4 regions of the Dermacoccus sp. Ellin185 genome follow, and region 3 is predicted to be linked to each of the others. Evidence: predicted binding sites of a transcription regulator. Region 3 holds the regulator's gene; each other region holds the start of a gene.

Region 1 (7,348 bases), on a different contig from region 3:
CACGGCGAAGTGGACGAGACGGTTGTCCCGCGCCCGGCCCGACATGCGGTGCGTCTCGGCGTCCTTGCGGCCCTCGCTCGGCGCGACGAGCACCTCGACGGTGCGCCCCTCCTGCTCGCGGTTGCCCGCCCAGGAGACGCGTTCCTGCAGCTCGATGAGGCGCTCGAAACGCTCCTGGACGACCTCCTTGGGGATCTGGTCGTCCATCGTCGCGGCCGGCGTGCCAGGGCGGATCGAGTACTGGAACGTGAACGCCGAGCTGAAGCGGGAGGCCTCGACGACGTCGAGGGTGCCCTGGAAGTCCTCCTCCGTCTCGCCGGGGAAACCGACGATGATGTCGGTCGTGATCGCCGCGTCCGGCATCTTCTCGCGGACCTTCTCGATGATGCCGAGGAACTTCTTGCTGCGGTAGCTGCGGCGCATGTCCTTGAGCACCTTGTCGCTGCCCGACTGCAGCGGCATGTGCAGGCTCGGCATGACGTTCGGCGTCTCCGCCATCGCGTCGATGACGTCGTCGGTGAACGCCGCGGGGTGCGGGCTCGTGAAACGCACCCGCTCGAGGCCCTCGATCTCGCCGCACGCGCGCAGCAGCTTGCTGAACGCGTGACGGTCGCCGAACTCGACGCCGTAGGTGTTGACGTTCTGCCCGAGCAGCGTGATCTCGACGACGCCCTGCGCGACGAGGGCCTTCACCTCGGCGAGGATCTCACCGGGGCGGCGGTCCTTCTCCTTGCCGCGCAGCGCCGGCACGATGCAGAACGTGCACGTGTTGTTGCAGCCGACGGAGATCGACACCCAGCCGGAATAGGCCGAGTCGCGACGCGTCGGGAGCGTCGAGGGGAAGACCTCGAGGCTCTCGAGGATCTCCACCTGGGCCTCGGCGTTGTGACGGGCACGATCGAGCAGGGCGGGCAGCGAGCCGACGTTGTGCGTACCGAAGACGACGTCGACCCACGGCGCGCGCTCGACGATCGTCGCGCGGTCCTTCTGCGCGAGGCAGCCGCCGACGGCGATCTGCATGCCCGGCGTCGCGTCCTTCGTCGGACGCAGGTGCCCGAGGTTGCCGTAGAGCTTGTTCGCTGCGTTCTCGCGGACGGCGCACGTATTGAACACGACGAGATCGGGGTTCTCGGAGCGCTCCGTCTCCGGAAGCGCCGCGAAGTCGGTGTAACCGGCCTGTTCGAGCAGCCCCGAGATGCGCTCGGAGTCGTGGACATTCATCTGGCACCCGTGGGTGCGCACCTCATACGTCTTAGCCATGGCCATCCAAGTCTACGCCGGTCGGCGTGGTCGAGTTCCGGGGCGCTACGGGGCCTGATTCGTGCTCGCTCATGACGCTTCCTCCTGCACCTGCCGGATGACGGACCACACGAGCTCGCCCGAGTAGCCCTTGCGAGCGAGCAGCCCGGCGAGGCGGCGCGTCTGCGTCGGCTCGTCAAGCCGGCTCATCGTCACCATCTTCTTGCGCGCCAGGACGAGAGCTTGCTCGCGTTCGACATCGTCGTCGACCTGTTCGAGCGCGACGGTCGCGACGTCGTCGTCGATGCCCTTGCGCTTGAGCTCCTGACGCAGCGCGCGACGGGCGAGCCCCCGGGAGGCGAGCTTCGAACGCACGAGCATGGCGGCATAGGCCTCGTCGTCGACGAGCCCGATGTCCTCCATGCGGTCGAGGACGACGTCGATGACGTCCTCGCTCACCTCCTTCTCACGCAGCTTGTCGGCGAGCTGCGAGCGGCTGCGCGGCATCGCCGTGAGCTGCGTGAGGACGATCTCGCGCGCGTACCCGATCGGGTCCTTCTCGCGCTCAGCTGCCTCGGCTTCCCGTCGCGCCGCTGCCCGCTTCTCGCGCCGCTCGGCTTTCTCGGCCCACGTCAGCTGCTTCTTGGCCTTGCGATTGGCGCCTGAGCGCGCGCCTACGCCCGAGGACGAGGCGCCGAAGGACGACGTACCGAACGATGATTGGCCGAACCCGGACGACGAACCGCCCCGACCCTGGCGCCGGCGCCCGGCGCGGCCGGGCCGGGCGCTGGCGTTGTCGCCGTCACCACTGTCGTCACCGGCGAAGCGGCTTTCGTGGCCCGCCGAGCCGAAGGGACGAGCGACTCCGGCGGCAGGGTCGCCGGTCGACAAGCCGCGCGCCGTGGCCGGTCGCTCGTCGCCCCACGTCTGTGACGCGGCGAGGCTCGCCTCGCCGACGTCGACGGGGTCGACGAAGTCGGGCAGCCCCAGAGACTGCCTGACGTCGTCAGGTCGTGAAGGCATGTGTCGCGCTCACCGTCTCCCACACGCGGCGACGTCGATCCCCGGTCGGAGCGGGGGCGTCACCGCCGCGTCGTGGCGTCGATCAGAAGTCGACCATGACCTCGGCGTCGATGGGCGCGTCCGGGTCGAGGCCCTCGAGCACCGCGTCGTCGTCCGGGATGATGCCGAGCTTCTTCTTGATCTTGAGCTCGAGTTCATCGGTGAGCTGCGGGTTGTCCTTGAGGAAGGTGCGGGCGTTCTCCTTGCCTTGCCCCAACTGGTCGCCCTCGTACGTGTACCAGGCACCCGACTTGCGGACGAAGCCCTGCTCGACACCCATGTCGATGAGGCCACCCTCGCGCGAGATGCCCTGGCCGTAGAGGATGTCGAACTCCGCCTGCTTGAACGGCGGCGCCACCTTGTTCTTCACGATCTTGGCGCGAGTGCGGTTGCCGACCGGCTCCGAACCGTCCTTGAGCGTCTCGATGCGGCGCACGTCGATGCGGACGGACGCGTAGAACTTGAGGGCCTTACCACCGGTCGTCGTCTCCGGGGAGCCGAACATGACACCGATCTTCTCGCGCAGCTGGTTGATGAAGATCGCCGTCGTGCCGGTCGAGTTGAGCGCACCGGTGATCTTGCGCAGCGCCTGCGACATGAGGCGCGCCTGCAGACCGACGTGGCTGTCACCCATCTCGCCCTCGATCTCGGCCCGGGGCACGAGCGCAGCGACCGAGTCGATGACGATGATGTCGAGCGAACCGGAACGGATCAGCATGTCCGCGATCTCGAGCGCCTGCTCACCCGTGTCGGGCTGGCTGACGAGCAGCGAGTCGGTGTCGACACCGAGCTTGCGGGCGTACTCCGGGTCGAGCGCGTGCTCGGCGTCGATGAAGGCCGCGATGCCGCCGGCCTTCTGCGCGTTGGCGACGGCGTGGAGCGCGACCGTCGTCTTACCCGAAGATTCCGGGCCGTAGATCTCGACGACACGGCCACGGGGCAGGCCACCGATGCCGAGCGCGACGTCGAGCGCGATCGAGCTGGTGGGGATGACCTCGATCGGAGGACGCACGTCCTCGCCGAGGCGCATGATCGAGCCCTTGCCGTGGGCCTTCTCGATCTGAGCCATCACGGTGTCGAGCGACTTGATCTTGTCGCCCGATGCTGACGGGTTGGGGGTGGTGGGTGCCTTGGCCATGGCCGTTCTCCTTCGAAATCGTGGGTGGTCGCGCCTACCGGCGATCGACGAGCAGGCCGACGTGCTGGGTGACCTCGTGTCGAATCAGACGCTAGATGCGACCACCGACAACACCGGAATCACGGGCCACGCACGCTGTGGAGAAGGGTTCCCCGGCGTCGCATCTGTGGACCACATTACACGAAATAGAACACGCGTTCGAACAGCGTCGCGTGGCGTGTCCGCGTGCGGTCGACGAGCCACCTCAGACCCGCGACGGCGGCACCCGCCATTCTCGTTCCGCTCACCCCTACCCACTGCCGGGACGACCCGCCCGGCTCATCGGAACCGAGACGGCCTCACTCGAACGGGTGGTCGATGACGGGCCAGTCGCGGCCCAGGCGGCGCTCCTCGGGGATGTCGAAGGCGTCGCACACGGCCAGCCAGACCCGTCGGGCGGGGACGCCGGCCGCGAGCGCCTCGCTCGCGGTGCGCCCGTCGAGCGCGCCGAAGACGTGGCTGCTCGCCACCATCGAGCCGTAGGCGTCGCCGAACTCGTCTGCCATGAGGCGGTTGAACTCACTCTCTCGCACCCCGCCACCCTCGCCCACGGGCCACTGCGGGGGCAACCTGACGGGGCGAAAACCGCGAAACGACGGGTTGTCGGCGCCGCGTGGCACGCTTGGGCGCATGAACAGCCCTGTCGTCGAACGTTTCTGGCCGGCCACCCGTGAGTGGTTCACGGGCACGTTCGGCGCACCCACCCCCGCTCAGGAGGGCGCGTGGGAAGCGATCAGTGAGGGGCAGCACACGCTCGTCGTCGCCCCGACCGGTTCGGGCAAGACCCTGAGCGCCTTCCTGTGGGGGCTCGACCAGGTCATGCACGCCGGCGACGACGCGCAGCCCGACGCCGACCACCGCTGCCGGGTCCTGTACGTCTCGCCGATGAAGGCCCTCGCCGTCGACGTCGAACGCAACCTGCGCTCCCCCCTCGTCGGCATCCGTCACGCGGCGACGCGCCTCGGCCTGAGCGAGCCCGAGGTCTCGGTGGCGGTGCGTTCCGGCGACACGACTCCGAAGCAGCGGCGCGACTTCGCGAGCAAGGGCGCCGATGTCCTCATCACGACCCCGGAGTCGCTGTTTCTGCTTCTGACGAGCAACGCGCGCGAGCGGCTGAAGGGCGTGCAGTACGTCATCATCGACGAGATCCACGCCGTCGCGGGCACCAAGCGTGGCGCGCACCTCGCCGTCACGCTCGAACGCCTCGACGAGTTGCTCGACTCCCCCGCGCAGCGCATCGGCCTTTCGGCCACCGTCCGCCCGATCAGCGAGGTCGAGCGCTATCTCGCCGGCGGGCGCCCCGTCACGACGGTCGCGCCGCCGATCACGAAGACGTGGGAGCTCGACGTCGTCGTCCCCGTCGAGGACATGGCAGACCTCGCCTCCAGCCCGCGGGACGACGACGCCTCGTTCGACGATCACGCCCCGGAGCGGACGGCGTCGATCTGGCCCCACGTCGAGGAACGCATCGTCGACCTCATCGCCGCGCACACCTCGACGCTCGTGTTCGCCAACTCGCGGCGACTCGCCGAGCGTCTGACGGCACGCCTCAACGAGATCTGGGCCGAGCGCCTCGACGCCGCGGCGCAGGCGGAAGCGCTCGGCAGCTCAGCCGGGGCAGACGACATCGACCTCGACGCGGCCGACCTGAACGACGACGACGCGACCGCCGCAGACGCGGACAAGCCAGCGCACGCATCGTCGAGCTCCCTCGTCGACCCGTGGGCCACAGGCCCCGTCGGCGACGTCATGACCGGCGCTGCCCGGGCTGACGAGGCTCGCGCCGGAGATGGCCGGGCGACCCGCGACGAGGTCATGCCTGGGTACGACGCGCGCGCCTCGACCCCACCTGCGGCGCTCGTCGGCGGTGCCGGGACGTCGGCGGGCACGCCGGCCGTCATCGCGCGCGCTCACCACGGGTCGGTGAGCAAGGACGTGCGGGCGGAGATCGAGGGCCAGCTCAAGGCGGGGCGCCTGCCCGCCGTCGTCGCGACGAGTTCGTTGGAACTCGGCATCGACATGGGCGCGATCGATCTCGTCGTACAGGTCGAATCGCCACCGAGCGTGGCGAGCGGGCTGCAGCGCATCGGCCGTGCGGGTCACCAGGTCGGGGCGACGAGCCACGGTGTGCTCTTCCCCAAGTACCGCGGCGATCTGCTGAGCGCCGCGGTCGTCGTCGACCGCATGCGGCGCGGCCTCATCGAGTCGATCGCGGTTCCGGCCAACCCCCTCGACGTTCTCGCGCAACAGGTTGTCGCGATGGTTGCGATGGACGAGTGGCGTCGCGATGACCTCGAACGGGTGCTGCGTCGCGCGGCGTCGTTCGCGGGTCTGACGGGCAGCGTCCTCGACTCCGTCCTCGACATGCTGTCGGGGCTGTACCCGAGCGACACCTTCCGTGAGCTGCGCGCCCGCATCGTCTGGGATCGCAGCGACGACGTGCTGCGCTCGCGCCCCGGCGCGCAACGACTGGCCGTCACCTCCGGCGGCACCATCCCCGACCGCGGCCTGTACGGCGTCTTCCTCGCGGGCGGCGACGGGCCGGGGCGCCGCGTCGGCGAACTCGACGAGGAGATGGTCTACGAGAGCCGCGTCGGAGATGTGTTCACCCTCGGCACGAGCACGTGGCGCATCGAGGACATCACGCGCGATCAGGTGCTCGTCACCCCCGCGCCGGGGCAGGTGGCGCGGTTGCCGTTCTGGAAGGGTGACGCACTGTCGCGACCCCTCGAACTCGGTGAGGCGATCGGTGCGTTCACCCGGGAGATGGCCGAGACCAGCGACGACGACGCCCTCACGCGCGCCCGCGAACTCGGGCTCGACGAACTCGCCGCCCGCAACCTGCTCACCTACCTGCGTGAGCAACAGGAAGCCGTCGGGCACATGCCGACCGACCGCACCGTCGTCATCGAACGCTTCCGCGACGAGATGGGCGACTGGCGCATCGTCGTGCACTCCCCCTTCGGCGCGTCCGTGCACGCACCGTGGGCGCTCGCCGTCAGCGCCCGGATGGCGGAGCGGTTCGGCGTCGAGGTGCAGGCCATGCACACCGATGACGGGCTGGTCTTCCGCCTGCTCGAGACCGAGGGCGATGACGACACCCTGACGAACGCCCTCATCGAGGCGATCGTGCTCGACCCGGACGATGTGGCCGACATCGTCACCCATCAGGTCGGCGGCACGCCCCTGTTCGCGGCGCGATTCCGCGAGTGCGCCGCGCGTGCGCTGCTGCTGCCGCGCGGTAACCCGGGCAAGCGTCAGGCGCTGTGGCAGCAACGTCAGCGGGCCGCGCAGCTGCTCGAGGTCGCGAGCGCCTACCCCAGCTTCCCGATCGTCCTCGAGGCGGTGCGTGAGGTGCTGCAGGACGTCTACGACGTGCCCGGCCTCGTGAATCTCATGCGTTCCATCGCCAAGCGCGAGGTGCGTGTCGTGCACACGCAGACGACGTCGCCGAGCCCGTACGCCAAGGCGATGCTGTTCAGCTACGTCGCGCAGTTCCTCTACGAGGGCGATTCGCCGCTCGCGGAGCGGCGCGCCGCCGCGTTGTCGCTCGACCCGGAGTTGCTCGCCGACCTGCTCGGGTCCGCCGGCGGACTGTCCGTCGCCGACCTGCTCGACCCCGACGTCGTGCGGTTGTTCGAGTCGCGCACCCAACGGCTCGCGCCCGACCGGCGTCTGCGCCATGCCGAGGATCTCGCCGATGCCCTGCGCGCCCTTGGCCCGCTGACGCTCGAGGAGATCGCCGCAAGGGCTGTGCCGGCCTCGACGTCGTCGGCCGACCCGGTGGTATCGCAGGCGGAGTCATCCGGTCCGGCGCCGACGGCGGCAGGTGAGCTGGCGGAGACCGGCGACGACGCGGTGGAGGCGACC
Region 2 (7,348 bases), on a different contig from region 3:
TCGGTCGAAGTCCGATGTGAGCCACCTCTCGAGTGATTCGTCGGGGAAGGTTGGCGGTGACCGGCCGGTGACGGCGGGGTCTGCCGCGGCGGAGGTGATCCGGTCGAGGCGGAAAACGCGCCAGTCGCGACGGTGCAGGTCATGGCGGAGGAGGTACCAGCGGCCCTCGCGGATGAAGCAGATGAGCGGATGCACCTGTCGATCGCAGACACGGCCGTCGCCGTCGGAATGGCGAAGTGCACGATGCCACGTTGGGCGGCTGTGTCAACGAGCAGACCGTGCAGGCGCGCGTCGACAGGCTCGAGCCCACTCGTCAGCACGTTGGTCGCCGTCGCGGTCGCGACGGCTCGTCGACGCAGCGACCCCGGCAGCAGGCGTTCGAGCTTGGCGCGCACGACTGTGGCGTCCGTCGCCCCGGCGGTGTCTCCTTCGAGACCTGCCCCCTCGAGCACGAGCAGGGCCGTGACGAGGGTGGACACCTCGTCGGCGTCGAGTACGAGGGGCGGGATCGTGACGCCCGAGTCCAGGCGGTAGCCGCCGCCGGGACCGGGCGTGACCGCACGCTGTAACCGAGGCTGCGCAAGCTAGCGACACCGCGTCGGACGGATCGCGGCCCCGTGTCAAGACGCATGGCGAGATCAGCCACGGAGCACCATCGGCCCGTCTGGAGCAGACCCAACGATTCGAGGGTACGCGACGAAGGACTCGTGACGGGCTTGTGGGACATGCGTTCATTGTCGTGCGAGATGAGGACCGGAACCGTCTGCATCTGGTCCTAGCGTCATTCCACGAGGGCGCGGGCACACCGCCGCTCAGGAAAGGGTGATCGATGCGCATCGCCATCACGACACCCAATGGAAACGTGGGTCGCCACCTGATTCGTATGCTCGTCCGAGTCGGGGTACGGCCCGTGCTCTTGGCACGGCATCCCGCGCAGATCGCGCGGGAACTGCGCCCCCTCGTCGACATCGTCGAGGCGGATTCGCTGGACCGCGACGAGGTCGTCGCCGCGACTCGCGGGATTGATGCCGTGTACTGGGTGAATCCGAGCCCGATGACCGCTGATCCGCTCGCTGAGCATGCTCGGGCGAGCGAGGCAATCGTGGGTGCCGTCCGCGCGAACGGCATCAGGCGCGTCGTGTTCCACAGCAGCGTGGGGGCAGAGAAGCGCCACTGTGTGGGAGGGATCGACGGCCTTGCCGCGACGGAGTTGTCGCTCGACGCGCTCGACGTCGACGTCACGCACCTGCGGTGCGGTTATTTCTTCTCCAACCTCACCCGGCACCTGGCGGCGATCCGCCAGGGCGAAATCGACACGGTGCTCCGGGTTGATCACGCATTCAGCTGGGTGGCGCCGCGTGACGTCGCCGAGATGGCGGCACTCTGCCTCCTTGACGAGGGGTGGCAGGCGCGTCATGTCCGAGCGGTTCACGGGTCGCGGGATCTCTCGTGGCGCGACGTCACGCGCATTCTCTTCGACCACGTGGGAAATGCGGTGGCGGCGCGCCAGATCAGCGATGCGGCGTGATGTCCCGCTACCTGGGGCCGGGCTCGCCCGTGGTCTCGCGCAGGCGTTACTGGGGATGAGCACCGGAATCCGCGATGATTTCCGTCCCGAGCAGGGGCGGACCCCCGCCACCACGACGCCGACGCAGCTCGCGGGCTGGGTGTACGACGAGCTGCTGCCGATCATGGGTGCGTGACGATCGGGTTGGGCAGTCGCGTTTGAGGATCAGCGTTGGAAGCGCCGCCGGCGCCCGCGCGGGCGTGGTCAGTGAGAGCCGGCTCAATGGATCTTTCATGTGACGGAGCCTACCCCTATTCGAACATGTGTGCGATAATTGGGTCATGGAAACGCTAGAGATGACGGACGCGGCGAACATCGTCGCGCGTCTCTCTGAGCTGCCCGGTGAGGCTGTCCTGGCCGTTTGGGGCGAGCTGACGACGCGGGTCGCAGAGGAGGTTCTCACCGATCCGGCATCGCTCGTTCCGCTCACCGATGGAGGCGCGAGCCTGGACGGTCGGTTGGACGCCCTGATGAGTCACCGTCGCCACCTTGAACGCGCTGCGGCGCTCACACAACGTGTTGCACGCAGCGCCGAAGCGGTCACGCACATGCTGGCCTCCGAACACCATGACAGTGTGCGTCGCCACGACGTCCTCAGCGGCGAGGCGATGGGTGAGGGCGCGTCCGACGATTCTCGGGCCTACGACGTCGAGGCCGGCGAGTTCGCGGCCTCAGCGCTCGGCGGCGCACTCGGGCTGACGGCGCCCGCCGCCCGGGCGATGGCGGCGGGGGCTTCGACGCTGCGTGCGCGCCATCCCGGCCTGCTGGCGGCCTCGGCACGCGGAGACGGCTCCGTGCGGGTGGCGGCGATGCTGGCGGGGGAGCTCGCGCACCTCGAGGCGGACGCTGCGCGCTCCGTGGCACAGATGCTCATCGACAGCGGAGATCATCGACGCGCTCACCAGGCGGCGCGGCAGGCGTGCCGCAAGACCCTGCGTCGGCTCGGTCTCACTCGCCCTGCCGACGAGGTCGAGGTGGAGTCGACGCGCGGGGTGTGGTTCGAGCCGCACCTCGAGTTCGAGTCGCTGTGCACGATGACAGCCGTTCTCGACACCTACGACGCCACGGCCATCCAGGCCGTGATGGAGGAACGTGCGCGGCGCCTGCAGGAGAACTCTGCCCCCGGCGCTCGGCTTTTCGTCGGCGCAGCGCGGGCTGACGCGCTCACCGACCTCATCCTCGAGAACTGCACCGTGACGGCCACGCTGAACCTGCAGGTGCCGATCATCGCGCGACCTCCCGACCCGTCGAGATCCGCCGTCGCGGGGCTCCTCGACCCGCCGAGATCCACGGGCGTCCCGGACGCGGAGGACGTGTCCGACCTGCTTGACGCGAGGGTCCCTCGGCCCGCCATTGGAGTGCCGCCGGGTCATTCCCCGGCGTCGCCCGCAACGTCGTCGATGGTCCTGGGTGCCTGTGGCGTGCGCGGCGTCGGTGTTCTTTCTGCTGGCGTCGTCGCCCGCCTCGCCGCTACGGCTGGTGTGGGATTCACGGCGACGCTCGCGTCGCACCACGGGTGTGGTCGCATCACGACGCTGGCCACCACGACGGCTGCTCACCGCCCAAGTGTCGGCATCGCCAAGCTCGTGCGGGAGCGCGACGGCGTGTGCCGCTTCCCGTTCTGCGAAACGGCCGCCTCGCGGTGCGACCTCGACCACGTCATGCCGTTCGACCAGGGCGGGCCGACGAGCGCGACCAACCTGCAGGCGCTGTGTCGTCACCATCACCGCGCCAAGACCCACGGGGGCTTCCGCGTGAGGATGACGCCCGACGGCGTCTGCACGTGGCTGTCGCCCTCCGGTGCCCGCTGGGTCACCGAACCCGGCGGCATCACACACGCCGACGCCGTTCGCGCCGCCTGACGGCCCTCGCGGCCCTGCGGCCCCGGCTGCCTGCCGAACCCTGATCTCACGTGCTCCGCGCTCTCGGTGCGCCGCCGCTCAATCCTGGTCTGGCGAGGTCTGTGCCCGCTACCTACTGCTCGAACCTGGTCTGACGGCGCAGTCATTCCCCGGCCACAACCCGCGGCCCATTTCATGTCCCGGGCGCGTTCACTTTCCCGGGCGCAGCATCATCGACACGGCGGCACCACGCACGCCGGCGCCACACCTGTTCGCGCGGCCTGACGACTCGGTGACGCCCGCCTCCACCTCGCCAGTCGTGTCGGCGACACCGCGTCCGAACCCTCGCTCGGATGCCTGGGTGAGATCACGCTGAGGGAGAACTCCACCCGTTCATGCGACGTCAGCGTGGGATAAGGCCGCGCTGGATCCCCGCCGTCATCCGCCGTGCGCGGGTGCGGGGTCAGGCGCAGCTGCGTCCCCGTCGCGATCCGCGATGCGCGGGAGCGTGAGGTCAGGCGGCGTTGGGGCCCGCAGTGATCCGCGAGGTGCCAGCGCGAGACACCGCGACGGGTTGTCAGGGCCACTTGGCACAATGGCCCCCATGTCTTCGCCCGAGCCTTCATCGCCGCTCAGCCCTGACGTCGCGCAGCGCCTCAAGCGCGACGACGCGGGTCTCGTCGCCGCGATCATCCAGGACGACACGAACGGTGACGTGCTCATGCTCGGCTGGATGGACGACGAGGCGCTGCGCCGCACGCTGAGCGAGGGGCGCGTGACGTTCTGGTCGCGCAGCCGCGGCGAGTACTGGCGCAAGGGCGACACGTCGGGTCACGCGCAGTACGTGCGCAGCGTCGCTCTCGACTGCGACGGCGACGCGTTGCTCGTCCGCGTCGACCAGGTCGGCGCCGCATGCCACACCGGCGAACGCAGCTGCTTCTTCACCGACCTCGACGCCGCCGTCTGCAGTGATGGCGCGATCGCGTCCACCGGAACCGACGCTGACGCAGCTACCACGGCGCCCACCGGAACCGACGCTGCGGACGCAGCCACGACAACGTCAACCCCAACCGTCGCCGCAGACGTACCCGCCACCATGCCCACCCCCAGGAGCAACGCATGACTGCCGCAGCCGAGCCGGAGACGAGCCTCGCCGCCGACCTCACCTGGGGCGCGACGTGGCCGAGCGTCGAGTTGTTCGAGCACCTCGCGGGTGGGCGTCGCGTCATCCCCGTCGTGCGCAAGCTGCTCGCCGACGCGGAGACACCCATCGGCATCTACCGCAAGCTGGCGCGCGACGAGCCGGGCACGTTCCTGCTGGAATCGGCGGAGCACGGCGGCGTGTGGTCGCGCTACTCGTTCATCGGCGCCGCGAGCCGCGCGACGCTCACCGAGCGTGACGGCGACGTCGTCTGGCTCGGCGACGTGCCGACGGGGCTGCCGACGACAGGCCTGGCGGTCGATGCCCTACGCGCGTCCCTGCAGGCACTTCACACCGAACGCATCGCCGGCCTGCCGCCGCTGACGAGCGGTTTCGTCGGCGCGATCGGCTACGACGCGGTGCGTCGCTGGGAGAAGATCGGCAACCACGCCGACGACGTCCTCGCGATCCCCGAAGTCACGATGTTGCTCGCCACGGATCTCGCCGTCATGGACCATCAGGACGGCTCGCTCCTGCTCGTCGCCAATGCCGTCAACTTCGACGGCCTCGAATCCGGCGCGCGCGCCGCGTACGACGACGCCGTCGCCCGCCTCGACGCGATGCAGACCCGCCTCGCCGAACCGGCAGCTTCGACGGTGGCGATCCCGCACGAGGGCGCCCAGGACGTGCGCAGCAGCCACACGCGCGAGCAGTTCCACGACATGGTGGAGGCGTGCAAGGAGGACATCCGCGCGGGCGAGGCGTTCCAGATCGTCGTCAGCCAGCGATTCAGCGTCGACACGCACGCCGACGCGCTCGATGTCTACCGCGCCCTGCGCGCGAGCAACCCCAGCCCCTACATGTATCTGCTCCGCCTGCCGCACCCTGACGGCGGCGCGTACGACGTCGTCGGCAGCTCGCCGGAGGCGCTCGTCAAGGTGACAGGCGAACGCGTCATCACGCACCCGATCGCGGGTTCGCGCCCGCGCGGCAAGACCCCGGAACACGATCAGGAGCTCGCCGACGACCTGCTGGCCGACCCCAAGGAACGCAGCGAGCACCTCATGCTCGTCGACCTGTCGCGCAACGACCTGCAGCGCGTCTGTCGCGCGGGCACCGTCGAGACGGTCGAGTTCATGAACATCCGCAACTACAGCCACGTCATCCACCTCGAGTCGACCGTCATCGGCGCACGCCGTGACGACGTCACCGCCTACGACGTGCTCGAGGCGACGTTCCCCGCGGGCACCCTCTCGGGCGCGCCGAAACCACGCGCGATGCAGATCATCGAATCGCGCGAGGGCACCCGTCGGGGCATCTACGGCGGCGTCATCGGCTACTTCGACCTCGCGGGCGACGCCGACGCCGCCATCGCCATCCGCACCGCCGTGCTCAAGGACGGTGTCGCGCACGTCCAGGCGGGCGCCGGCGTCGTCGCCGACTCGGTGCCGGAGAGCGAATACCAGGAGACGATCAACAAGGCCGCCGCGGCGTTGCGCGCCGTCGCGACCGCCGACGGCATGACGGGAATCGCATGAGCACCTTCACGACGAAACGCAGCGTCATCCTGCTCAGCCTCATCGCGGCCGTCCTCGCCGCGATCGTCTCGGGGCGCACGTGGATCAACGGCTCCCTCAACGATGGCGTCATCGCGAGCAGCAAGGTCGACGTCACGGGCAACCAGGCGGTGCCCGGCTACTTCGGCATCGCCCTCGTCGCCGTGGCCGGCGTCCTTGCCGCCGCGACGGCCGGCCGCATCGCGCGTTGGCCCGCCGCGCTCGTCTCGCTCATCGCCTCGGTCGCGCTGCTCGTCGTTACGCTGCTGACGCTGGGCGACCCGGCCTCGGCGGTCAAGACTCGGATGACGTCCGTCACCGGCCACAACGGTGAGGCCGTCGCGCGCGGCACGTTCACGCCATGGTTCTGGGCCGCGGTGTTCGCCGGCCTGCTCAGCGTCGCCGCGTCCCTGCTGGCGCTGCTCGGCGTGCGCCGCTGGGCGGGGCTGTCGAGCCGCTACGACGCGCCGACGGAGACCAAGGCGCCGACCACGCACGAGAGCGACTGGGATCTCATGAACCGCGGCATCGACCCGACGGACACCGAGACCGCCCCCGGCTCGCACGAGCCGGACGGGCCTGACACAATGATCCAGAACAGTTCATCAACGCGCGTGACGGAGACGTCGGCTGCGCAGCACGGCTCCAAGGAGAAATGACGATGTCCGGAGAAAGCCCGTACCTCGACCACGGCCACAGCCCCGCCGCCTGGACGGGCGTCGGCATCTGCATGGTCGGTTCGCTCCTCATCGCGTTCGGCGTGTACTTCGGCAACGCACTGCTCGACATCATCGGCGCGGTCCTCGTCGTCGTCGGCGGCGTCGTCGGGTGGCTCATGGGCAAGGCGAACCGCCGCAGCGCTGCCGCGCACGGCTCGATGGACTCCGAGCGCAAGCCCGCCTGATCCGCGCCGCGGCCTGACGGGCCCGGCGCGCGCCGTGACCACACGCTGGAACCGGCGGCGCCGTGCCCTGTCACGCTGATTGGATTCGACCGTGACCACTGTTCTCGACTCGATCATCGCCGGGGTGCGAGACGACCTCGCCGAGCGCGTGCGCGCTCGCAGCCTCGCCGACGTCACGCGTGACGCCGACGCCGCACCGCCCGCACGCGACGCGCTCGCCGCGTTCCACGCCGCCCGCGAGGCGCGGCGCATCGCCGTCATCTCCGAGGTGAAGCGATCCAGCCCGAGCAAGGGCGCGCTCGCGCAGATCCCCGATCCGGCCGCGCTCGCCGCGCAGTA
Region 3 (7,348 bases):
CGCGGCCGGGGGCGTCGTCAACGTCAACACCGCGGACGCGACATCGCTCGACGCGTTGCCCGGGGTCGGGCCGGTTCTCGCGCAGCGCATCGTCGAGTGGCGTGAGAAGAACGGTCGGTTCTCGAGCGTCGACGAACTCGGTGAGGTCTCCGGTATCGGCGACAAGATGCTCGATCGCCTGCGCAGCAAGGTCACCGTGTGAGTCTCGGCGGCCACGACATGCGGTTGTTGTCGGCCGCGTGCGTCGCCTGGGCGGCCCTCGCCACCCTGCTCTCGGCTCGCCCCGACCCCGCGATCGTGGTCGTCGTCCTCGCCCTCGTGACGATCGTCGCCGGGGCCCTCGCGTTCGGGACGCGCTTGCCTGGTCTACGGGCGGACCAGTCAGCCCGAGCCCGGCACGAGGGCGAGGATGACGAGAATCCGGCGTCATCCCACGGGTCGGGGTGGGCGCTCTGGGCGCTGCTGGTCATCGCGCTGACGACGATCGTCCTCGCTGCGGCGCAGGTGACGTTGGCGCACGAGGAAGCCGGGCCGGTGACGACGCTGGCCCGTGACCGCGCCGTCGCGACACTCGAGGCGAGAGTGACGGGCCAGCCGCACCGGGTCGTCGGCGCCGGAGGCGACGAGCGCTTCGTCGTCCCGGCCCAGATCGACCGCATCACGGCGCGCGGACGCACGCAGGAGGTCGCGACGCCCGTCATCCTCGTCGGCGATCGTCGGTGGACGAACCTCACCTGGCAGTCCCACCTGCGGGCGCGCGGGCGTCTGGCCCCATCGCAGCGTCTCGGGGCGGCGCGCGCCGTCGTGCAGGTCAACGGCGCCCCGGACGTCGTCGGCGCTCCGCCCTGGGTGGTGACGACACTCGAACCTGTTCGGGCCGGGCTCGTCGGCGCCTCGTCGCAGTTGCCGGACGACCCCGCCGGCCTGTTGCCCGCGCTCGTCGTGGGCGACACGGCCCATCTACCGGACGACCTGACGGACGCGATGAACGCCACCGGCATGTCGCACCTCAACGCCGTGAGCGGTTCGAACGTGACGGTCGTCCTCGTCGCGACGATGTGGTTGTTGGGGTGGTCGCGCACGTCACGTCGGGTGCGGGTGGCCCTGGCTCTCGTCGCGCTCGCCGCGTACGTCGTCCTGTGCCGACCCGAACCGAGCGTGGTGCGCGCGGCCGCGATGGGTGCCGTGGGAGTGCTCGGCACGTCGTGGGGACGCGAACGCGCCGCCTGCCCGGCGCTCGCGGCAGCCATCGTCGGATTGTTGGTGTGGGATCCGTGGCTGGCCGTCAGCGTCGGCTTCGCCTTGTCGGCGCTGGCGACGCTCGGGCTCGTTCTGTTCGCGCGACGCTGGTCGCAGGCCCTGCTCACGAAGCTCGGTTCGCGGCGCGGCCGGTTCGTCGACGGGATGGTCGAGATCACCTGCGTCCCGCTCGCCGCGCAGGCGCTGTGCCTGCCGGTGCTCGTCGCCCTCAATTCGTCGGTGTCGTGGGTCTCGATCCCCGCGAACGTCGCGGCCGAGCCGTTCGTCGCGCCGGCGACGCTCGGTGGCATGATCGTGTCGACCGTCGCCGTCATCGCTCCGACGCTCGCAGGGTGGCTCGTGTGGTTGCCGGGGCTGCCCACCTGGGTGATCTGCGCAGTGGCCCGCCTCGCTGACGCCGTCCCCGGCGGCTCGGTGCCCTGGCTGCCGGGGCTGGCCGGAGTCGTGCTCGCCATTGTCGTCGTGGTCGTGCTCCTGTGCGCGTGGCGGGCCATCGTCTTCACCGGTCGCTTCGGTCTCGTCGCGCTCGGGGTCGCGGGGGCGCTCCTGGCGGCTGTGCTCGCGCCGTTGCCGGGGGAGTCGGCCGCACCGCCCGCGTGGGTCTATGCGCAGTGCGCGGTGGGTCAGGGGGATGCCGCGCTCGTGCGCACCGGGGCGACGCGCGCCGTCATGATCGACGTGGGGCCTGCCGACGGCCATCCCGCGCAATGCCTCGAGCGTCACGGCATCACGACGCTAGACGCCGTCATCCTCACCCACTTCCACGCCGACCACGTGGGCGGACTGGCTGAGGTCTTGCGTGCTTCCGACGCTCCGGTGGCGGTCCTCGGAACGTGGGTCATGGAGGGCGCTCAGGAGAGCGAGGGACTCAAAGGCCGCGGTACAGCGGCGTCGTCACGATCGCGCGGCGAGCAGGGCGCGTTGGGTTCGGTGCAAGCAGCGCTCGAACAGCCTCGGGCTTCGCTCGGGGCGCTCGCACCGGGACAACGCCTCGTCATCGGCGAGGTGACGATCGAGGTGCTGTGGCCGCGCCGCGTCATGACGGAGGGGTCGGTGCAGAACAACGCCTCACTCGTGCTCGACGTATCGGCGCCCGCGTATCACGCGCTCATGCTGGGCGATTGCGAACGTGAGGCGCAGGCCGCGGTGATCGAACAGGTGCGTCAGAGCGCCCGGCGACGCGCGTTCGACCTCGTCAAGGTGGCGCACCACGGTAGCTCCAACCAGAACGAGCGCCTCTACGAGGCGGCGGCCGCGCGTCAGGCCGTGATCGGGGTGGGCGCCGGCAACGACTACGGTCACCCGACGAAGAAGACGCTCGAACTGTTGGCCCGGCACGACGCGCGGGTGTGGCGTACCGACACGCAGGGTGACGTGGACGCCCTCGCGACGGGTGGCTCGATCAGCCTGCAGGCTCAGCGATGAGCGTGCTGCGCGCTCGGCACCCGTGCTGCCGCGTCGGCGAGGGCTTCGAGGGTGGCGGTGACGGCGGGGACCCGCTGCAGGTCGGGTGTCGTCACGGCGAACACGCAGCGCCGGCTCGACGGCAGCAGCGGCAACGTCACGACGTCCGGATGAGAGGTGGAGCGCAGGATCAGCTCGGGAATGAGCGCGACGCCGAGGCCCTCCGCGACGAGGCCGAGAACGGTGACATAGTCCTCCGTCTCGAACGCGACGTCGGGCGCGTAACCGGCGCCCTGGGCGAGGCTGACGAGGTGGCCACGGCATCGGGGGCACCCCGCGATCCACGAGGCGTCGCTGAGCTCCTCCATGCGGACGCTCTCGGCTGCGGCGAGGGGGTGATCGCGCGGGACGGCGAGACGCACGTCGTCGTGCAGGAGCCCGCGGGTGAGGAACGGGTCCAGGTCCTCGCCTGCGGGGAGCGGGTCCGCGTCGTCGTACGTGAACGCCACGGCGACGTCGCAATCGCCGGCACGCAGGCTCGCCAGGGATTCCGGGGGTTCGGCCTCGGCGAAGCTGACCTTGACGTCTGGGAACCGCTCCTTGACGAGTGCGAGGGCGCGCGGGACGAGCGTTGACGATGCCGACGGGAACGCCATGAGGCGCACCCGCCCGGCGCGCAACCCCGCGATGGCGGCGACCTCACCCTCGGCGGCCTCGAGGGCACTGAGGACGGGCGTCGCCGTGCGCGCCAGCACCTGCCCGGCCTCCGTCAGCCGCACCGAGCGGCCGAGGCGCTCCACGAGAGCCGTCCCGGTCTTCTCCTCGAGACGGCGCACCATCTGCGACACGGCCGGCTGAGAATAGCCGAGAGCGGCAGCGGCGGCGGTGAAGCTGCCCTCGTCGCTGATCGCCTTCATGACGCGGAGCCCGGCTGCATCGATCATGCACCAAGAATAACGTGCTCTTATCCATTGTTGAGACAATCGAACGCAGACCTATGGGAGGGGCAGGACGATGAGCGGCGTCGCGGAACTGACCGATTTCGTGCGCGCGGGAGGGCTCTTCGTCCTCACCGGCGCGGGCATCTCGACCGAATCCGGCATCCCCGACTACCGGCGCCCCGACGGCACGCGCCGCACGGTTCCCATGACATACCAACAGTTCCTCGCCACCCACGAGGCGCGTCAACGGTACTGGGCGCGCAGTGCCGTCGGCTGGGAGATCTTCGACGCGGCGGAACCCAACGTCGGGCACGTCGCGCTGGCGCGACTGCAGGGTGGCGACCTCGTCGATCACCTCGTGACGCAGAACGTCGACGGCCTTCATGCGCGTGCCGGTGCCCGCGACGTCACCGAGCTGCATGGGTCGCTCGAGCACGTCGTCTGCGTCGCGTGCGGGACGCGGGAAGGGCGCCGTGGCTTCCAGGTACGCCTGCGCGAACTCAACCCCCAGCTGCCGACGCAGGCGCGCCTGCTCGCCGACGGCGACGCGGACGTCGCGGTCGAGCTGGAGCGCGGTGTCATTGTGCCGGCGTGCCTGCGCTGCACGGCCACGACGGTGAAGCCGGACGTCGTCATGTTCGGTGAGTCCGTCGCTCCTGAGGTCGTGGAGGCGCAGATGCGGGCACTGGAACGCTGCCGGGGCGTGCTCGTGCTCGGCAGTTCGCTCAAGGTGATGTCGGGTTACCGGTTCGTGCTCGCCGCCCTCAAGCAGCAGAAGCCGGTCGCCCTCGTCGGGCTCGGCGCGATGCGTGGCGAGGAGCGGGTCGACCTCGTCGTGCGCGAACCCCTCGGCCCGACCCTCACCGCCGTGTGCGACGCGCTGGGGCTCGACCTCGCGACGTCCTGACGTCTCGGCGTCGAACGTCGGGGCGCAGAAGGGGCTGAGAGTCGAGTTGCAACCACACGCTGGACCGATCCGCGCGGCGGGGCCAGCGCCTCAGATGCTGCGCAGGACGGCCGTGACCTTGCCCATGATGCTCGCGTGGTCGCCGTCGATCGGGGAGTAGGCCTCGTTCGCGGGCATGAGCCACGTCTTGCCCTCGCTGCGGCGCAGCGTCTTGACCGTGGCCTCCGAGTCGAGCAGTGCCGCGACGATCTCCCCGTTGGCGGCGTCGGCCTGGCGTCGCACGACGACCCAGTCGCCCTCGCAGATGGCCGCATCGATCATCGAGTCGCCGACGACGCGCAGCAGGAACAGCTCGCCGTCACCGACGATCTGACGCGGTAGCGGGAAGACGTCCTCGACGGCCTGCTCGGCGAGGATCGGGCCACCGGCCGCGATGCGGCCGACGACCGGCACGTATGACGGCGTGGGTCGCTCGTCGCCCGAGCCCGTCTCGTCGTGCTGCGACTCGGATAGCGCAGACACGGCGTTGCCGCGGTAGCCGCGGGTCGCCGCACCCGAGTCGGGGGAGACGACCTCCATGGCGCGCGGGCGGTTCGGGTCGCGGCGCAGGTATCCCTTGCGCTCGAGTGCGGCGAGCTGATGGGCCACCGAACTCGGGCTCGTCAGACCGACGGCCTCGCCGATCTCACGCAGGCTCGGGGGGTAGCCGCGCTCGTCGACGGAACGTCGGATCACGGTGAGCACCTTGTGCTGGCGTGGCGTCAGCTTGCCCGGCGTGCGCTCCTGCATCGAATGAACGTCACCCATGGTGTGACCCTCCTGGTCCTCGTCGCACGTCGGTGGTCGCGGTGGCGACACGTGCACCCTCCGGCGGGGCGAAAATGCCCGCCATGACGGGGTTGTCGGTGCGCGGTGCTTGTGTATCTGACATCACCCACAGTACGCGGTGTCGCACACAGTTTTCAAAAATGTGTACGAAGAAATCCGTGCGCGCCGTTCGAAAGCACGTTCGGGTGTCGTACAGTTGTTCTATCGCACGCGTGTTCGATCGGTCCCTCCGGGCTGACCGGGTCGTGTGAGGAAGCCGCACCGGTGACGGTGTGGCGGCGCCTCGGGGGTGTCCCGAGAGAAGGAGTGGTTTCGATGGTTGCTTCGAGTACTGCAGTTCGACGTGAGCCCGTGCTGGGTTCGGGTGTCGACGTGCGCCGCGTGGCGCGGGTCGACGCTGCGGCATCCCGCTCGCACCTCCACCTCGTGCCCACGGGTGGCGCGGTGCAGGTCGTCACGAACTCTCAGAGCGTTCGTTTCGCCCGTCGTCGCTTCACGGCCGTGTGCGTGGCTCTCGTCGTCGTGGCGGGGGCCATCCTCGCGGGCCGGGCGATGGCGAGCGGTGTCGACGGTACGCAGCGGCACGAGGTCACAGTTCGCGCGGGGGAGACGCTCTCGCAGATCGCGGCGCGTGAGATGCCGGGCGTGCGCAACGACCAGGCGGTCGCCGCGATCGAGCACGAGAGCAACCTCGGCTCGTCGCAGGTGCAGGCCGGCCAGAAGGTGATCATCCCCGCACCGTGAAGTGTGACGATCGCCATCGTCGTGTTCGAGGGTTCGAGGGGGCGTGAGTCGCCTCCCCCCCGGCTGGCGCAGGATTCCGCGGCGCACGAGTGGCGGGGGTCGTCGCTAGGCTGCGCAGGGCGAGTAGACGCGGCCTCGGTGCTGTTGCGCGTCGGGTCTCAGGGGCCTAATATCTCTACATGTGGGGATTTGGCCCCCGCTTCCCCCTAGATGTTGATTCGCCTCCGCTGATGTGCATCTGCGCTCTGAGGCCGGAATCCCGGGGTGGAGCGCCGTCGTCCCGAGTGTTCCCAGCCCCGTCGGAAGGTTTGACGTGCACTGTCCGTTCTGCCGCAACACCGACTCCCGCGTCGTCGATTCGCGCTCGAGCGAGGACGGCACCTGCATCAAGCGGCGCCGTCAGTGCCCGAACTGCGGCAAGCGGTTCTCGACGATGGAGACCGCAAGTCTCACGGTCGTCAAGCGTTCCGGGGTCAGCGAGCCGTTCTCGCGCGACAAGGTGATGTCCGGGGTTCGCAAGGCGTGCCAGGGCCGCCCGGTCACCGACGACCAGTTGGCCGTTCTCGCCCAGCAGGTGGAGGAGTCCATTCGCTCGAAGGGCGCCGCCGAGATCGACGCCCATGACGTGGGCATCGAGATCCTCGGGCCCCTGCGCGAACTCGACCACGTCGCGTATCTGCGCTTCGCCTCCGTCTACCAGGCCTTCGAATCGCTCGAGGACTTCGAGACGGCGGTCAGCGAGTTGCGTCAGTACGCCGCCTCGGCGTCCTGACCCCGCGCGCCTGCCGAGGGCGCGCCCCCCAGATCACCCTCACGTACCAGCTCACCCCACCTGCCAGGAGGCTCACGGTCATGACCGAGACGACGAAGGCCCGCGCCAAGACGGGACGCCGCACCGGCGGCGTCACGATCGAACGCATTTTCACCACGCCCGGCGTGCACCCGTACGACGAGGTCACCTGGGAGAAGCGGGACGTCCTCCAGCAGAACTGGAAGACGGGCGAGACGATCTTCGAGCAGTCGGGTGTCGAGTTCCCCGACTTCTGGTCGCTCAACGCCTCCACCATCGTCACGACCAAGTACTTCCGTGGCGCCGTCGGCACGGACGCGCGTGAAAGCTCCCTCAAGCAGCTCATCGACCGCGTCGTGCTGACCTATGCCAAGGCCGGGCGCGACAACGGCTACTTCGCTACCGACGAGGACGCGGAGATCTTCGAGCACGAGCTCACCTACGCCCTGCTGCACCAGGTGTTCTCGTTCAACT
Region 4 (7,348 bases), on a different contig from region 3:
CAGGGTGACGCCCGCGCTCTGCCCGAGGGCGCGCACGAGCGTGCGTTCGGGCAGGTGTGCGACATCGCCGACGGTGCGCAGCCCGAGGCGATGCAGTTTCTCCTTCGTCGTCTCACCCACGCCCCACAGCGCCTCGACGGGCAGCGGGTGGAGGAAGTCGAGGGTCTCGTGGCGCTCGACGAGGAGCAGCCCGTCAGGTTTCGCGCGCGTCGAGGCCAGCTTGGCGACGAACTTGACCGGCGCGATGCCGACCGAGCACGTGATCATCTGCTCGTCCGCGACGGCGTCACGCAGCTGGTGCCCGAGCGCAACCGCCTGACCCGGCGTCGGTGCCACCCCGCTCACGTCGAGGAACGCCTCGTCGAGCGAGATGGGTTCGACGAGCGGCGTCACCTGAGCGAACAGGTGCATGACGGCTCCCGAGATGCGCGAGTACAGCTCGGCGTCGGGTGGCAGCACCACCGCCTGCGGGCACAGCCTGCGCGCGCGCCCCATGGGCATGCCGGAGCTCACCCCGAACCGTCGCGCCTCGTACGTGGCGGACAGCACCACCCCGCGACCCGCACCCCCGACGATGACGGGGGTGCCCACGAGTTCGGGGCGCTCGATGAGCGACGCCGAGGCGTAGAAGGCGTCCATGTCGACGTGCAGGATCATCGTTTCCATCCTCCTGAGCTTCCCGGGCTCGCGTGCCACAGGTGTGACGGAGCCTCACCCTCGCCGGGCAGTTCGGCGCGCGAGGCACGAAGCGCCTCCCCCGCCGGTTTGATGTCGGTGTACGGCGACTGCGCGAACCCCGACGCGTGCACGAGCTGACGCCGCCCGCGCGCGGCCCCGACCGAGCGCTCCGCCCCGCGCCGCTCGCTCTCCTCGACGAGACGGTGGACCCCGGCCTCGCCGTCGTGCTCCCACGCCTTCCACGCCTGCGCCAGATCCCACGCTCCCGTCGCGCGGATCGAGACCCCACGCGGGCCGGTGCGGCGCACGACGCCCCGCACGAGGAGCATCCACGCGTGGAAGACCGTGTCGGCGTAGGGGCCCTGGACGTCCTCGAAGAACGTCGCGTCGGCCGGGCCCGTACCGTCGTCGACGGTGAGGAAGATGACGCGTCGCCCCGAACGCACCGGCGGTGTCTGCGTGGCGACCTTGATGCCGGCGCACCACACCGTCTCGCCGCCGTGCAGCGACGCGAGGTCACAGGCCCGGCTGACGCCCAACGCCCGCACGAGAGGCGCGTAGAACTGCATGACGTGCCCGCTGACGTCCAACCCGAGGATGTCGAGCTCGGCCCGCACCTTCTCGGCCGGGGTGAACTCGGGCAGGCCACTGCTCACCGCCTCACCGTCGTCGAGCATGTCGAAGGCCAGCTGCGAGCCCTGCGTCTCGTACCGCTCGTGCGGCCGTCGCCCCTGCGCCTGACGACGTGCCGCCTCGACGCTGTCGAAAGCCATCACCGTTCCTGCGGCCCCGTCCGCGTTCACAGACGCGCCCACGCCCGGGGCCGAACTGATCATGCGACGGCGAGCGCCACGCGTCAGACGCGCCGAGGCGTGCCGATCCAACCGTTCGAGGTCGTCGAGCTCGAGCAGCAGATCTCGCCGCGTCGGTGCGCCGCATACGCCAGGTCGTCCGGTGCCGTGCAGTGCGTCGAAGGCGCCGACGAGCAGCAACCGCTCGACGACGGGCCGGCTCAGACCCGCCCGGCGCCACACGTCCGTCAGGCTCGTGTAGGGCTGGCCCTCCACGAGTGACGTCATCTCGCGCTCGCTCATACCCTTGACGTCGAGGAAACCGATGCGCAACCCGAGATGGTCGTCATCGCTGCCCTCGCCCGGCACGCGCTCGACGCGGTACTCGCGGCGCGAGGCGTTGATGTCGACGCCCAGCACGGGCACGCCGAACGTCCGCACGTCGGCGAGGATGAGTCGCTTGGGGTACATCCCCGGGTCGTGGGTGAGAACGCCTGCGACGAACGCGGCGAGGTGATGGGTCTTCAACCACGCCGACTGGTAGGTGGGGACGGCGAACGCGGCGGCGTGCGCCTTGCAGAAACCGAACGAGGCGAACGCGGCGAGCACCTCCCAGATGCGGTCGCGTTCCGCACTCGTGTAGCCGCGGTGCTGCGCGGCCTCGCGCCACCACAGTTCGATCTTCTCCTGCCCGGTGCTCGAGCCCATCGCCCGTCGCACCTCGTCGGCCTGCGCCAGCGTGATGCCGGTCGTCTGCGCGAAGATGCGCAGCACCTGTTCGTGGAAGACGACGACACCCATCGTCTCCTCCAGCGCCGGGCGCAGACTCTCGTGCAGGTACTCGGGCGGCGCCCACCCCTGCCGCGCGCGCAGGAACGGGGTGATCATGTCGCTCTTGACCGGCCCGGGGCGGAACAGCGAGATGTCGATGATGAGGTCTTCGAAACGCTGCGGCCCGAACTTGCCGATGAGTTCCCGCTGCCCGGGCGACTCGATCTGGAAGCACCCCAGGGTGCGCGTCGTGCGGATGAGCTCGAAGGTGGCCTCGTCGTCGAACGGCACGCACTCGGGGTCGTCGAGGTCGACGACGGCACCCTCGACGCGTTCGATCTCGGCGACGGCGTGGGCCATGGCCGACTGCATGCGGATGCCGAGCACGTCGAGCTTGAGCAGCCCCAGCGTCTCGACGTCGTCCTTGTCGAACTGACTCATCGGGAAACCGAGCCAGCTCGCCTCCATCGGCGTGCGCTGCGCCAGCCCGGCGTTCGACAGGATCACCCCGCACGGATGCAGCGCGATGTGCCGCGGCAGCCCGTCGAGGCGCTCGACGAGGTCGAACAGCCGGTCGAGCTCCGGTTCGGCGAGCCCGCGCGCCCGCAGCTCGGGCAGCTCCTCGATCGCATGCCGCACGTCACGGGCCGCGACGTGCGGGAAGGCCTTCGCGATGACGTCGACGTCGGCCGGCACCATCCCGAGCGCGGCACCGGCGTCACGGATGGCGTGGCGCACCCGGTAGGTCTCCATCATCGACACGCACGTCACCCGCTCCCCGCCGAAGCGCTCCATGATGCGTTCGTAGATCTCGGTGCGGCGCGCCGACTCGACGTCGATGTCGATGTCGGGCAGTGACGCGCGGGCCCTCGTGCAGAACCGCTCCATGAGCAGTCGGTGCTCGATGGGGTCGACCCCGCTGATGCCGAGCAGGTAGGTGATGAGGCTGCCCGCGCCCGACCCGCGGGCCGCGACGCGCCCGCCCATGTCGCGGATGAGGTCGCAGACCTGCGCGACGGTGAGGAAATACGTCGGGTACCCGAGGTGACGCACCACGTCGAGCTCCTCCTCGAGCCGCTCCAGCACCTCGCGCCGTTTTGCCTCCGACGCGTGCGGGTAGCGTCCGTTCACCGCGGCGTGACAGCGCTCGGTGAGCACCCGCTGCGGGTCGGTGCCCGTCAGGCCCAGCACCTCGACCTCGGGCAGGTGCACCGCCCCGATGCCGATGTCTCGGAACGGGTGCTGGACGCACGCCTGCGCCAGCCGGTCGCTCGCCCCGACGAGCTCGAGCGCGGCGCCGAGATCACCCAGCCCTTCGGCGAGCGCCTCGGCCTGCGTCAGCATCTGCGCCTCAGGGCGCAGATGGCCCTGAACGCTCGTGCGATCCAGGTGACGCAGGTCGAGCGCCACCCCACGGCGTGCCGCGTCGAGGACGTCGGCAGTGATCGCCTCGTCGACCTCACCATGACGCACCCAGCCGCTCAGCACGGCGGGCACGCCGCACCGACGGGCGAGGCGCCACAGGTTCGTCGCGTGACGCCGACTGGCCATCGCCTCGGGCGGGCCGTCGTGGCAGGCCACCTCGAGGGCGAGCGCGCCGTGCGGGAGAGCGGTTCGCCAGCGACGCACCAGGGCCTCGGCCTCGGCGTGACGACCGCGCAGGAGTGCCTGCCCGACGTCCGAATCCGGGCCGAGGAGCACCGTGAGTGCCGGCTGGTTCGGTTCGCTCTCGTGCGTGACGTGCGCGGCCACCCGGTCGAGACTCGTGGCGGGCGCGCCGCGCTCACCGCTCAGATGAGCGTCGGTGACGAGACGGCACAGCTGGGCCCACCCCAGCCCCGGCGCGAGCCCCGACGCCGCACCGCGGGCGAGGACGGTGACGCGCGGGCTCCGCTCGTCCCGCGCCGGGCCACCCTTGGCGGGGGTACGCGCCCGCAGCACGCGCTCGGGCGCCAGCGCGAGGTCGACGCCGAGGATCGGCTCGAGGCCTGCGGCGCTGCACGCCTCGACGAACTTGACGCTGCCGTACAGACCGTCGCGGTCGGTGAGCGCGAGGCGTCCGTACCCGAGCTCGGCGGCGCGGGCGACGAGTGTCGCGGGTGGGGTCGTGCCGTACTGCAGCGAGTACGACGAGGCGACCCGAAGGTGCGTGAACTGCATGGTTCACCTCACCTGGACCGGGGTCATGCGCGAACCGACCGGCGCGAGCGGCGGGAGACCGGCGTGCTCGAGGACGATCTGCAGGAACGTCTCGGCCTGCCGCACGAGATCGTCGGCCTCTCGTGCGGCGGGCACGAGGATGCCTGCGCTCACGGCGCGGCTGCGGCGCCCGCTCTCGGTGAAGAACGCCGCCCATTCACCCAGCTCGGGCGCGTGCTGGGCGAGCGTCACCCACGCACTGCGCGGCTTGGAGCTGAGGCTGCGCGGCGCCTTCCACGCGAGCAACCCAGCAGCGGCGCGCAGCGCCGCGAGATGCGCCGCGACGTAGCGCTGCGAACTCGTCGAGACGGTGCAGGCCTCGACGAGGGTGTCGTGGGAACGCGCGACGAGGTCGAGCAGATCGGTGGAGCAGACGGCAGGGGCGGCGTTCGTCGAGGTGACCGACGTCGACGTGGTCGGGGCTGTGGTCAGGGTCGTCATGGGGCACTTCCTTCGTCGATGGGGCGGGAACGGGCGGTTCAGTCGATGAGCTCAGTCGGTGAGGGCGCGCAGCGACCAGCGCTCACCGTGGTGCACGAGGTGGAAGACCCCGCTCGAGGCGCGGCGCCCGGCCGTCGCCTCGACACGCCAGGTGCGTTGCTCGAGCCGGCGCTGGACGTCAGGGGCGCTCTGCTCGTCAGGTGTCGTGGGACGGGCCGGATCACGCCACCACGGCACCCGTTCACGCCAGGTGTCGAGCACCTGCGTCACCCGGTAGCGACGCCCGCGCCACTCGAAGACCACGGGCTTGCCGCACGCGTCGACCCCCATGGCGACGACGTCGTCGTACTCGCGCATCACACGACCTCCTCCTCGGTGGAGGGCAGAGCCCTCCCCACGAAAATCGAACTTCTGTTCGATGAGAAGAATGTACGACCGACGTCTGACAACCCCGTCAGGTCGCGGTTCTCACGCCGCTACGCGTAGGCTCACTGGTAGCCGATCTGGAAAAGGAAACGCACCGTGCCCGACTCTCTCGATGCGCCGCGCCTGCTCGAACGACTGCAGGAGACCCTCGATGCCGAGGTGAGCCATCAGCGCGACGTCCTCGCCCCCCTCGGCGGCCAGACCGACCTCATGCTCGACGCCGTCGCCACCCTCCTGCGCGGAGGCAAGCGTGTGCGTGCGTCGTTCCTGTACTGGGGTTACCGCGCCGCCGGTGGAGCCGACAGCGACGCCCTCGTGCGCTGCGCCGCGTCGATGGAGCTGTTCCAGGCCGCCGCGTTGCTGCACGACGACGTCATGGACGCGAGCGACACCCGACGCGGCATGCCCGCCGCGCACCGGGCGATGGCCGCCGCGCACCGCAGCCGCGGTCTCGACGGTGACGCCGACCGCTTCGGCGAGGCCGGCGCCATCCTGGCCGGCGACCTGTGCCTGACGTGGGCCGACGAGATGTACGCGACGAGCGGCCTGCCCGCCGACGAGGTCGCGCGCGGTCGCGCCGTCTTCGACCTCATGCGCACGCAGCTCATGGGCGGTCAGTTCCTCGACGTCCTCGAGGCCTCGACGCCCTGGGCGACGATGGGCACGCCCGAGCGCATCGAGCGTGCGCTGCGCGTCATCCGTTTCAAGAGCGCCAAGTACACGATGGAGCACCCCCTGCTCATCGGTGCGGCGAGCGCGGGCGCCTCCCCCCACGTCACGCAGGCCCTGTCGCAGTATGGTCTCGCGCTCGGTGAGGCCTACCAGCTGCGTGACGACCTGCTCGGCGTCTTCGGCGACCCGGCCCAGACGGGCAAGCCCGCCGGCGACGACCTACGCGAGGGCAAGCGCACCGTCCTCGTCGCGCACCTGCTCGACGCCGCCGGTGACGAGCCGGAGGTCGGCACGTTCTTCGCCGAGCGTTTCGGCCACGACGACCTGCGCGAGGACGAGGTCGAACGCATCCGTGTGCTCGCTCGCGAATCAGGGGCCGTCGACGCCGTCGAAGCGCGCATCGCCGAGGGCGCTCAGCGGGCCCGCGCGGCGTTGGACGGTGTGCGCAGCCAGGTGCCGGCCGACGCCTACGCCGCGCTGGAGGCGTTCATCGAGTCGACGACGGCCCGCACGTTCTGACGCGGCAGCTCGCGATCAGAACGCGTCCTCCATGGCGCGCTTGCGCACCTCGGCCTTGCGGCCCGCGCGCAGCATGTCGATCGGTGCCCCGTCGATCGGGAGGGTCTCGTCCGGCGTGCACAGCCAGCGGATGGCCTCGTCGTCGTCGAACCCGCCGTCGTTGAGCACCGTGACGGTGCCCATGAGCGAGGCGAGCACGCCGCCGCCCTGGATGAAGGCGGCCGGCACCGCGACGACGTTGCGCTCCCCGACGCGGCTCGCGATGATCTCGCGGTCGGCGATCATCTGACGCACCTGGCGCAGCGACATGCCGAGCGCCTCGGCGAGGTCGGGTACGGTCAGCCAGTCGCCGACGAGGGTCTCGAGGTCAGGTGCGGTTGCGTCATTCACCCTCACAGGGTGCCAGAGACTCTCTCATCGGCGCACGTCGAGCGCGCCTCCACCAAAACGTCACAGCCGCGACCTAGCGTGGACACATGCCCGCCCTTCTCGCCCTGCCCGTCGCCGTCCACAGCGCCGCCCAGCCCGTGCACCACCAGCTGCGCGGCCCGCAGTCGCACGCCGAGACGCCGACGTCACACCGCGCGAACGCCGCGAAGAAGCCGGTGCGCAGGATGGCGACGACGCGCGTGCGCGTCGGCGACACCGTCTACGGCATCGCGCGACGCATGCACTCCAGCGTCGCCGCCATCGTCAAGGCGAATCCCGGCATCGAGGTGCGCCGCCTGCTCCCCGGCACGACGCTGCGCGTCCCCGTCGCTACCTCCGCCGCGCACACGCCGTCACCCCACCCGGCGACGAAGCCCACCCGTGCGGCGACGAAACCCGCAGCCACGCCGCACCCGGGCCCT

Evidence for each region. Region 3 encodes LexA, which represses DNA repair genes until DNA is damaged. Its sites were predicted from a motif close to TCGAACANNTGTTCGA; they were not measured.
Region 1: recA (recombinase RecA) is a predicted target of LexA. The motif match lies at 3,626-3,641, and genes of this name have one in related genera.
Region 2: HMPREF0321_RS14585 (HNH endonuclease signature motif containing protein) is a predicted target of LexA. The motif match lies at 1,823-1,838, and genes of this name have one in related genera.
Region 4: HMPREF0321_RS12315 (DUF6504 family protein) is a predicted target of LexA. The motif match lies at 5,284-5,299, and genes of this name have one in related genera.

Annotation. Positions count from the first base shown of each region.
Region 1 is NZ_AEIQ01000054.1:17,745-25,092, forward strand. It holds gene miaB (tRNA (N6-isopentenyl adenosine(37)-C2)-methylthiotransferase MiaB) at 1-1,266, opposite strand, end outside; gene HMPREF0321_RS16960 (regulatory protein RecX) at 1,330-2,262, opposite strand; gene recA (recombinase RecA) at 2,345-3,370, opposite strand; gene HMPREF0321_RS04735 (DUF3046 domain-containing protein) at 3,778-4,011, opposite strand; gene HMPREF0321_RS04740 (DEAD/DEAH box helicase) at 4,109-7,348, shown strand, end outside.
Region 2 is NZ_AEIQ01000035.1:40,459-47,806, forward strand. It holds gene HMPREF0321_RS16920 (WYL domain-containing protein) at 1-195, opposite strand, end outside; gene HMPREF0321_RS02005 (SDR family oxidoreductase) at 830-1,528, shown strand; gene HMPREF0321_RS14585 (HNH endonuclease signature motif containing protein) at 1,849-3,429, shown strand; partial or broken gene hisI (phosphoribosyl-AMP cyclohydrolase) at 4,004-4,366, shown strand; gene HMPREF0321_RS02020 (anthranilate synthase component I) at 4,528-6,087, shown strand; gene HMPREF0321_RS02025 (Trp biosynthesis-associated membrane protein) at 6,084-6,764, shown strand; gene HMPREF0321_RS02030 (HGxxPAAW family protein) at 6,767-7,009, shown strand; gene trpC (indole-3-glycerol phosphate synthase TrpC) at 7,101-7,348, shown strand, end outside.
Region 3 is NZ_AEIQ01000099.1:103,997-111,344, reverse strand. It holds partial or broken gene HMPREF0321_RS11600 (helix-hairpin-helix domain-containing protein) at 1-202, shown strand, start outside; gene HMPREF0321_RS11595 (ComEC/Rec2 family competence protein) at 199-2,685, shown strand; gene HMPREF0321_RS11590 (LysR family transcriptional regulator) at 2,676-3,608, opposite strand; gene HMPREF0321_RS11585 (Sir2 family NAD-dependent protein deacetylase) at 3,679-4,512, shown strand; gene lexA (transcriptional repressor LexA) at 4,603-5,319, opposite strand; gene HMPREF0321_RS15025 (LysM peptidoglycan-binding domain-containing protein) at 5,656-6,084, shown strand; gene nrdR (transcriptional regulator NrdR) at 6,398-6,856, shown strand; gene HMPREF0321_RS11565 (vitamin B12-dependent ribonucleotide reductase) at 6,937-7,348, shown strand, end outside.
Region 4 is NZ_AEIQ01000111.1:1,448-8,795, reverse strand. It holds gene dinB (DNA polymerase IV) at 1-657, opposite strand, end outside; gene HMPREF0321_RS12325 (DNA polymerase III subunit alpha) at 654-4,400, opposite strand; gene HMPREF0321_RS12320 (SAV_6107 family HEPN domain-containing protein) at 4,404-4,880, opposite strand; gene HMPREF0321_RS12315 (DUF6504 family protein) at 4,932-5,237, opposite strand; gene HMPREF0321_RS12310 (polyprenyl synthetase family protein) at 5,403-6,497, shown strand; gene HMPREF0321_RS12305 (Rv2175c family DNA-binding protein) at 6,513-6,887, opposite strand; gene HMPREF0321_RS12300 (transglycosylase SLT domain-containing protein) at 6,974-7,348, shown strand, end outside.